2 linked regions of the Kineosporia succinea genome follow. The protein of the gene in region 1 binds, or shares a complex with, the protein of each later gene. Links are inferred from orthologs where the notes say so. Each region holds a gene or a part of one and is shown on either strand. Other genes may lie near its edges.

Region 1 (3,536 bases):
TGCGGGCCCAGATCACCACCGCCGGCCCTGACCAGCACGTGCACAGCGTCATCTTTCTCGCCGACGCACCCGGTGAGTACAGCCACCTGGCCTCGCTGTTCCTCGACGGTTTCGCCGGGCCCACCGCGAAACTCGACCGGCTCGTGATCGACCAGGACCTCGATGCGGCGGCCCACCTGCCCGAGCCCGACGGCGCCGGGGACGCGATTCCGGCCACCGATCGGCTGCGCACCATCAATCAGGCCATCGGCTTTCTGCTGGAACGGGGCCTCACGCCGGAAGAGGGGTACCAGGAACTGGTGCGACGAGCCCGGGCCGACCACGGCAACATCTACGACCAGGCGGTCGCCGTGCTGAACCGGGCCGGGCACGAAGATCCCTGATCCGGTGCCTCACCGAGCACCCGCACCGGGCACTCGCACCACGCACCGGATCCGCGCCCCGGGATCTGCGAGTCGGCACTGAGCCTTCGCACCACGCGCCGGGCCTTGCGGATCAGGCGCCGACGTAGGCGGCCAGGTGCTGACCGGTCAGGGTCGAACCGTCGGCGACCAGATCGGCCGGGGTGCCCTCGAAGACGATGTGCCCGCCGTCGTGACCGGCGCCCGGCCCCAGATCGATGACCCAGTCGGCGTGCGCCATCACGGCCTGGTGGTGTTCGATGACGATCACCGACTTGCCCGAGTCGACGAGGCGGTCGAGCAGGCCCAGGAGCTGCTCGACGTCGGCCAGGTGCAGGCCGGTGGTGGGCTCGTCGAGGATGTAGACGCCCCCCTTCTCCCCCATGTGCGTGGCCAGTTTCAGACGCTGCCGCTCACCGCCCGACAGGGTGGTGAGCGGCTGGCCGAGGGTGAGGTAGCCCAGGCCGACGTCTTCCATCCGGTCGAGGATCTTGTGTGCGGCGGGCAGTTTCGCCTCGCCCGACTCGAAGAACGCCTCGGCCTCGGCCACCGGCATCGACAGCACCTCGCTGATGTCCTTGCCGCCGAACTTGTACTCCAGCACCGAGGCCTGGAACCGGCGGCCCTCGCACTCCTCGCACGGGGTGGCGACGCCGGCCATCATCGCCAGGTCGGTGTAGATCACCCCGTTGCCGTTGCAGACCGGGCAGGCGCCCTCCGAGTTGGGGCTGAACAGAGCGGGTTTGACGCCGTTGGCCTTGGCGAAGGCCTTGCGGATGGGCTCCAGCAGCCCGGTGTAGGTGGCCGGGTTGCTGCGCCGCGACCCGCGGATCGAGCTCTGGTCGATGGCGACCACGTCGTCCAGAGGGGCCACCGAACCGTGGATCAGCGAGCTCTTGCCCGAGCCGGCCACCCCGGTGACCACCACCAGGACACCCAGGGGGATGTCGACGTCCACCGACTTGAGGTTGTTGGCCTCGGCGCCCCGGATCTGCAGCACCTCCGCGGCCTCTCGCACCGACGGCTTCAGCTGCGACCGGTCGTCGAGGTGCTTGCCCGTGAGGGTGCCGCTGGAGCGCAGGCCCCCGACCGTCCCCTCGTAGACGACCTGCCCACCGCCGGTGCCGGCGCGCGGGCCGAGATCCACCACGTGGTCGGCGATCGCGATGGCCTCAGGCTTGTGCTCGACCACGAGCACGGTGTTGCCCTTGTCGCGCAGCTCGAGCAGCAGCTGGTTCATGCGCTGGATGTCGTGCGGGTGCAGGCCGATCGTGGGCTCGTCGAAGACGTAGGTGACGTCGGTGAGCGCGCTGCCGAGGTGACGAATCATCTTGGTGCGCTGCGACTCACCGCCCGACAGGGTGCCCGCGGGCCGGTCGAGGCTGAGGTAGCCGAGGCCGATCTCGACGAACGAGTCCAGGGTGTGGCTGAGCTTGCCGAGCAGCGGGGCCACGCTGGGTTCTCTCAATCCGGAGACCCACTGAGCCAGGTCGCTGATCTGCATCTGCGCGGCGTCGGCGATGCTGATGCCCTTGATCTTCACCGAGCGCGCACCCTCGGCCAGCCGGGTGCCGTCACACTCCGGGCAGGTCGTGAACGTGACGGCGCGCTCCACGAAGGCGCGCACGTGCGGCTGCAGCGAGTCGACGTCCTTCGAGAGCATCGACTTCTGGATCTTCGGCACCAGCCCCTCGTAGGTGATGTTGATGCCGTCGACCTTGATCTTGGTCGGCTCCTTGTAGAGCAGGTCGTGCAGCTCGCGCTTGGTGTACCTCTTGATCGGCTTGTCCGGGTCGAAGTAGCCGCTGCCGATGAAGATCCGGCCGTACCAGCCCTCCATGCTGTAACCCGGTATGGTGAAAGGGTTCTCGTTCAGCGACTGGTCTTCGTTGTACAGCTGGGACAGGTCGATGTCGTTGACCGAGCCGCGGCCCTCGCAGCGCGGGCACATGCCGCCCACCCGGGTGTACTCGGCCTTCACGGCCCGGGTGGCCGCCCCGCGCTCGACGGTGATCGCCCCGCTGCCCGAGGCCGAGGCCACGTTGAACGAGAACGCGCCGGGCCCGCCGATGTAGGGCTTGCCCAGCCGGCTGAACAGGATGCGGAGCATGGCGTGGGCGTCGGTCGCGGTACCCACGGTGGAACGCGGGTCGGCGCCCATGCGCTGCTGGTCGACGATGATCGCCGTGGTCAGGCCCTCGAGCACGTCGACGTCGGGGCGCGCGAGCGACGGCATGAAGCCCTGCACGAAACTGGAGTAGGTCTCGTTGATCAGGCGCTGCGACTCGGCTGCGATGGTGCCGAACACCAGCGAGCTCTTGCCCGAGCCGGAGACCCCGGTGAAGACCGTCAGGCGGCGCTTGGGCAGCTCGACACTGACGTCCTTGAGATTGTTCTGCCGGGCGCCGAGCACCCGGATGATCTCGTGGCTGTCGGCGACGTGTTCACCGGTGGGCTCGTCAACGGGCGGCTGCGGGGCGGCCTTGCTCATCGGGTCTCCAGAGGTCGGGGACGGGGCGCCGGTCCCTGGCATGGTGCCATGACGAAGCGCACCGGTTCGATCACGCCACGACGCTAGCGGCCCCCGCCGTCCCGTACTTCTCGATTCCTGATCAGCGCACGCCGGCCACCGTCACACGGTGGCGCGGACTGCCTCGACGACCTGCATCGCCTTCGGGTCGAGGTCGAGCCGCCCCTGACCGATACGGCGGGTCCAGACCACGTTGCTGCGCACCACCCGGGCGGGCACACCGGCCACCACGGACAGCGGCGGCACCTTGCCCGAGACGATCGCGCGGGCCCCGGCCACGCTGCCCGAACCGATCGAGGCGCCCTTCAGCACGATGGCCTGTTTGCCGAGCCAGACGTGGTCGCCGATCAGGATGGGCTTGTCGGGGTTGATGCGGTTGCCGCTGTCGATGTCGTAGATCGCGTGGGTGTCGGTGGTGCGGATCTCGACGGAGAACGAGAACATGCAGTCCTCACCGATGATCACGTCGGTGCCCTGGGCCACGACCAGCGCGGTCTCACAGGTCGAACCGGCCCCGATCTTGACGGTGGCCCCGCCGGACACGTTGATGTTCCACGTGCCCTTCACCCCGTCGGCGATGTGCAGGGCGCACGGCCCGGCGTTGT
Region 2 (4,599 bases), 110 kb from region 1 along the record:
ACGCGCTGGGTGTCGTGACTGTACTGACGTTCGACCGCTACCGCGTTGCGGCCCTTCTTGGGGAAGGCGATCTCGGTGAGGAAGAGGGTGCCCCCGGTGCGACCCCCGGCCTGAATCGCGATGGCGCGCAGCTCTTCGCGCACCGAGAACTCGTCCCACCGGGCGGAGGTGAGCAGGCGCTGCACCCCGTCCGCGCGGATTTCCCCGGAATAGTGACCGACCGTCTCGCCTCGTCGTAGACCGGCCGAATGGGCTCTGGGAAGGTCGACGAGATAGTTCCAGGCGCGCTTGCGCGGTTCGGCGCGACTGAAATTGTGTGCGATCCGATCGTAGACGACCTTCAGTGATCTCTCGTACGCGGGATCGTGCACGTGCCCCCTCCACAGATGCCCAGCGTCGTTCTCCCGCGAGTTACCCCGCGGGAATCGACCCGCCGGAATCCCGGCCCCGTGCCGGTGTGCGTTTCCGGATCCGGATCATTTTATGAGTCGGCCGGATTTGCGCCAGATCCCAGAAATTCTCCTTGCCACCACAGTGCGGTGTCGAACGCATATCTATGCCCTCCAGGTGTCGCCTAAATCCGCGTTCGGGCTGATGGCCTGCGGAAATCACCCCGGGTGGCACTTCGGCGCCCATCACGCCCCCGACCGGAATTCGCCGTAAGCTGACAACGGCCCGGACTGCTCGTGCAGTCCGGCGCGTTGTGCTGTTCGAAAATCGCCCCACATCCCCGCCGTAGCCCCGGAGCCATGAGCCTCACCGGAATCCTCGACCTGCTCGCCGCCGACCGCGCCGTGAACGATGTTCTGCGGATCGCCCGGGAGGGCGGCGAGCCCCTGCTCGACCTCACCGGCCCGCCCGGCCTGCGCGCACCCCTGGTCGCCGCGCTGGCCGGCGACGCGCCCGCGGGGGCCGCCCGCCCGGTCCTGGCGGTGACCGCCACCGGCCGGGAGGCCGAAGACCTGGCCGCGGCCCTGCGCTGTTTCCTGCCCGAGCACACCGTGGCCGAGTTCGGGGCCTGGGAGACGCTGCCGCACGAGCGTCTGAGCCCGCGCAGCGACACCGTGGGCCGCCGGATCGCGGTGCTGCGCCGCCTCGCCCACCCGGAGACCGACGAGCACGGCCCGGTGCGGGTCGTCGTCGCCCCGGTGCGGGCGGTGCTGCAGCCCGTGGTGGCCGGTCTCGGCGACCTCGAGCCGGTGGCCCTGCACCAGGGCCAGGAGGCCGAGCTCACCGACGTCGTGGAGCGCCTCGCCGCCGCGGCCTACAGCCGCACCGACCTGGTCGAGCGGCGCGGCGAGTTCGCCGTGCGCGGCGGCATCCTCGACGTCTTCCCGCCCACCGAGGAGCATCCGCTGCGGGTGGAGTTCTGGGGCGACGAGGTCGAGGAGATCCGTTACTTCGCGGTGGCCGACCAGCGCTCGCTGCAGGTCGCCGAGAGCGGGCTGTGGGCCCCGCCGTGCCGGGAACTGCTGCTGACCGACTCGGTGAAGCTGAAGGCGGCCGATCTCGCCGAGCGCCTGCCCGGCGTGGCCGACCTGCTCGGCAAGGTCGCGGCCGGCGTCGCCGTCGAGGGCATGGAGTCGCTGACCCCGGTGCTGGTCGACGCGATGGAGTCGGTGCTCGACGTGCTGCCGGAGGGCACCCACGTGGTGCTGGCCGACCCCGAGCGCATCCGGGCCCGGGCCCACGACCTGGTCGCCACCAGCGAGGAGTTCCTGCAGGCGAGCTGGCTGAGCGCGGCCGCGGGCAGCGCGGTGCCGGTCGACCTGGAGCCGGTCCTGGGCACCGGCTCGTTCTGGACGCTGGCCGACGTGCGCGCCCACGCCCTCAAGCAGGGCCTGCCCTGGTGGACGATCTCGCCGTTCGGCCTGGACGAGACCGGGCAGGCGGCGCACGACGAGGGTGACGAGGGCGCGGTCGTCCTGGTGCCCGAGATCAACGCCCCCGAGCCGTACCGCGGCGACCGGGAGCGGGCCATCGCGGACATCGGCCGCTGGCTGCACGACGGCTGGCGGGTCGCCGTGATCACCGAGGGCGGCGGCCTGGCCCGGCGCGTGGTCGAGATGCTGACCGAGGCCGACCTGGCCGCGGTGACGGTCGAATCGCTGGACGAGCCTCCCGCGCCCTCGGTCGCCGCGGTCGGGACCGGCCGTCTGGGGCAGGGTTTCATCGCCCCGGCGCAGCAGTTCGCGGTGCTCACCGAGACCGACCTGACCGGTGGGTCGGCGCCCGGCACCACCACCAAGGACATGCGCCGCATGCCCGCGCGGCGCAAGAACGTCGTCGACCCGATGCAGCTCACCACCGGCGACAACGTGGTGCACGAGCAGCACGGCGTGGGCAAGTTCGTGGAGCTGGTGCAGCGCACGGTCGGCGGGGCCACCCGCGAGTACCTGGTGATCGAGTACGCGCCGAGCAAGCGGGGCCAGCCGGGCGACCGGCTGTTCGTGCCCACCGACGCGCTCGACCAGGTCACCCGCTACGTGGGCGGCGAGCAGCCGACGCTGAACAAGCTCGGCGGCACCGACTGGGCCAAGACCAAGGGCCGGGCCCGCAAGGCGGTCAAGCAGATCGCCGGCGAGCTGATCCAGCTCTACTCGGCGCGGATGGCCACGAGCGGCCACGCGTTCGGGCCCGACACGCCCTGGCAGCGCGAGCTGGAAGACGCCTTCGCCTACGTGGAGACGCCCGACCAGCTGGTCACCATCGACGAGGTCAAGCAGGACATGGAGAAGACGGTCCCGATGGACCGGCTGATCTGTGGTGACGTCGGCTACGGCAAGACCGAGATCGCGGTGCGGGCGGCGTTCAAGGCGGTGCAGGACGGCAAGCAGGTGGCCGTGCTGGTGCCGACCACGCTGCTCGTGCAGCAGCACCTCGACACCTTCGTCGAGCGGTACGTGAACTTCCCGGTGAACGTGAAGGGCCTGTCCCGGTTCTCGAGCGAGGCCGAGGCCCGCGCGGTCAAGGAGGGCATCACCGACGGCTCGGTCGACGTGGTCATCGGTACCCACCGGCTGCTCACCGGCGAGATCACGTTCAAGGACCTGGGCCTGGTGGTGATCGACGAGGAGCAGCGCTTCGGCGTCGAGCACAAGGAGCGCCTGAAGCAGCTGCGCACCAACGTCGACGTGCTGGCGATGAGCGCCACGCCGATCCCGCGCACACTCGAGCTGGCCGTCACCGGAATCCGTGAGATGTCCACGCTGGCCACGCCTCCCGAGGAGCGGCACCCGGTGCTGACCTTCGTGGGGGGTTACGACGAGCGGCAGATCTCGGCCGCCATCCGGCGTGAGCTGCTGCGTGAGGGGCAGGTCTTCTTCATCCACAACCGGGTGGAGTCGATCGACCGCACCGCCGCGCGGCTGCACGAGCTGGTGCCCGAGGCCCGCATCGCCACCGCCCACGGCAAGATGGGTGAGCACCAGCTCGAGCAGGTGATGGTCGACTTCTGGGAGAAGCGCTTCGACGTGCTGGTCTGCACGACCATCATCGAGACCGGCCTGGACATCTCCAACGCCAACACGCTGATCCTGGAACGCGCCGACATGATGGGCCTTTCGCAGCTGCACCAGCTGCGCGGCCGGGTCGGCCGAGGGCGGGAGCGGGCCTACGCCTACTTCCTCTACCCGAGCGAGAAGCCCCTCACCGAAACGGCTCTCGACCGTCTGCAGACCATCGCGGCGAACACCGACCTGGGCGCCGGTATGCGCGTCGCGATGAAAGACCTGGAGATCCGCGGCGCCGGTAACCTTCTCGGCGGTGAGCAGTCCGGGCACATCGCGGGCGTCGGGTTCGACCTCTACATCCGGCTGGTCGGCGAGGCCGTGGCCGAGTTCCGCGGTGAGAACGAGCAGGAGCACCAGGAGGTCAAGATCGACCTCCCGGTCGACGCGCACCTGCCCACGGCCTACCTGCCCGACGAGCGGCTGCGTCTGGAGGCCTACCGCAAGCTGGCCGAGGTCTCGTCCGACGAGGCGCTGGACGCCGTGAAGGCCGAGCTGGTCGACCGTTACGGCCCACTGCCCGACGTGGTCACGAACCTGCTCGAGGTCGCCCGGCTGCGGATCCTGGCCCGGCAGGCGGGGCTCTCGGAGATCACGACGATGGGCAAGGCGATCCGGTTCGGCCCGATCGACCTGCCCGACTCGGCCCGCATGCGGCTGCACCGGCTCTACCCGGGCACGCAGGACAAGCCCGCCACCAAGACGGTGCTGGTGCCGGGCCCGACGACGGCCCGCATCGGTGGCCGGCCGCTGCGTGACGTGGCGGTGCTGACCTGGGCGCGCGAGTTCATCGAGTCGGTGCTGCTGAACTCGGTGAGGGCGGCGGCGACGGTGGGCACCAAGCGCTGAACCACTGATCAACTGATGGCGGACGCGTCGGGGCACCGACGCGTCCGCCATCGGGTTTTGTTGTGAAGGTCACCCTTACCCTCCAGTGGCTCGTGCGTGAGCGGTAGCATCCCGAGCGTGATTGCGACCCGGCGCCGGGTGGGCGCTCTAGTGGCTGGTGTTCTTGCTCTGACGCTCGCGGGCTGCGGCAGCAGCCAGGCCGGGGCGGCCGCGGTCATCGGTGACCGCCGGATCCCCGTCT

Evidence for each region. The genes of interacting proteins can lie anywhere in the genome.
Region 2: the proteins of J2S57_RS07260 (region 1) and mfd are in contact, whole or in part, in a crystal structure (PDB 4DFC), measured with the Escherichia coli proteins. The link is inferred for Kineosporia succinea from one-to-one orthologs.

The regions. Positions count from the first base shown.
Region 1 is NZ_JAUSQZ010000001.1:1,627,089-1,630,624, forward strand. The notes cover bases 195-3,275. They hold J2S57_RS07260 (ATP-binding cassette domain-containing protein), read right to left. Parts: upstream 2,893-3,275; coding sequence 496-2,892; downstream 195-495. Other genes in these bases: J2S57_RS07255 (hypothetical protein), read left to right, coding at 195-383; J2S57_RS07265 (acyltransferase), read right to left, coding at 3,034-3,275. Also shown: more of J2S57_RS07255, read left to right, coding at 1-194; more of J2S57_RS07265, read right to left, coding at 3,276-3,536. UniProt on the Escherichia coli protein: The UvrABC repair system catalyzes the recognition and processing of DNA lesions. UvrA is an ATPase and a DNA-binding protein. A damage recognition complex composed of 2 UvrA and 2 UvrB subunits scans DNA for abnormalities.
Region 2 is NZ_JAUSQZ010000001.1:1,514,679-1,519,277, reverse strand. The notes cover bases 415-4,558. They hold mfd (transcription-repair coupling factor), read left to right. Parts: upstream 415-749; coding sequence 750-4,358; downstream 4,359-4,558. Other genes in these bases: J2S57_RS06770 (SurA N-terminal domain-containing protein), read left to right, coding at 4,476-4,558. Outside these bases: J2S57_RS06780 (IS701 family transposase), read right to left, coding at 1-371; more of J2S57_RS06770, read left to right, coding at 4,559-4,599. UniProt on the Escherichia coli protein: Couples transcription and DNA repair by recognizing RNA polymerase (RNAP) stalled at DNA lesions. Mediates ATP-dependent release of RNAP and its truncated transcript from the DNA, and recruitment of nucleotide excision repair machinery to the damaged site.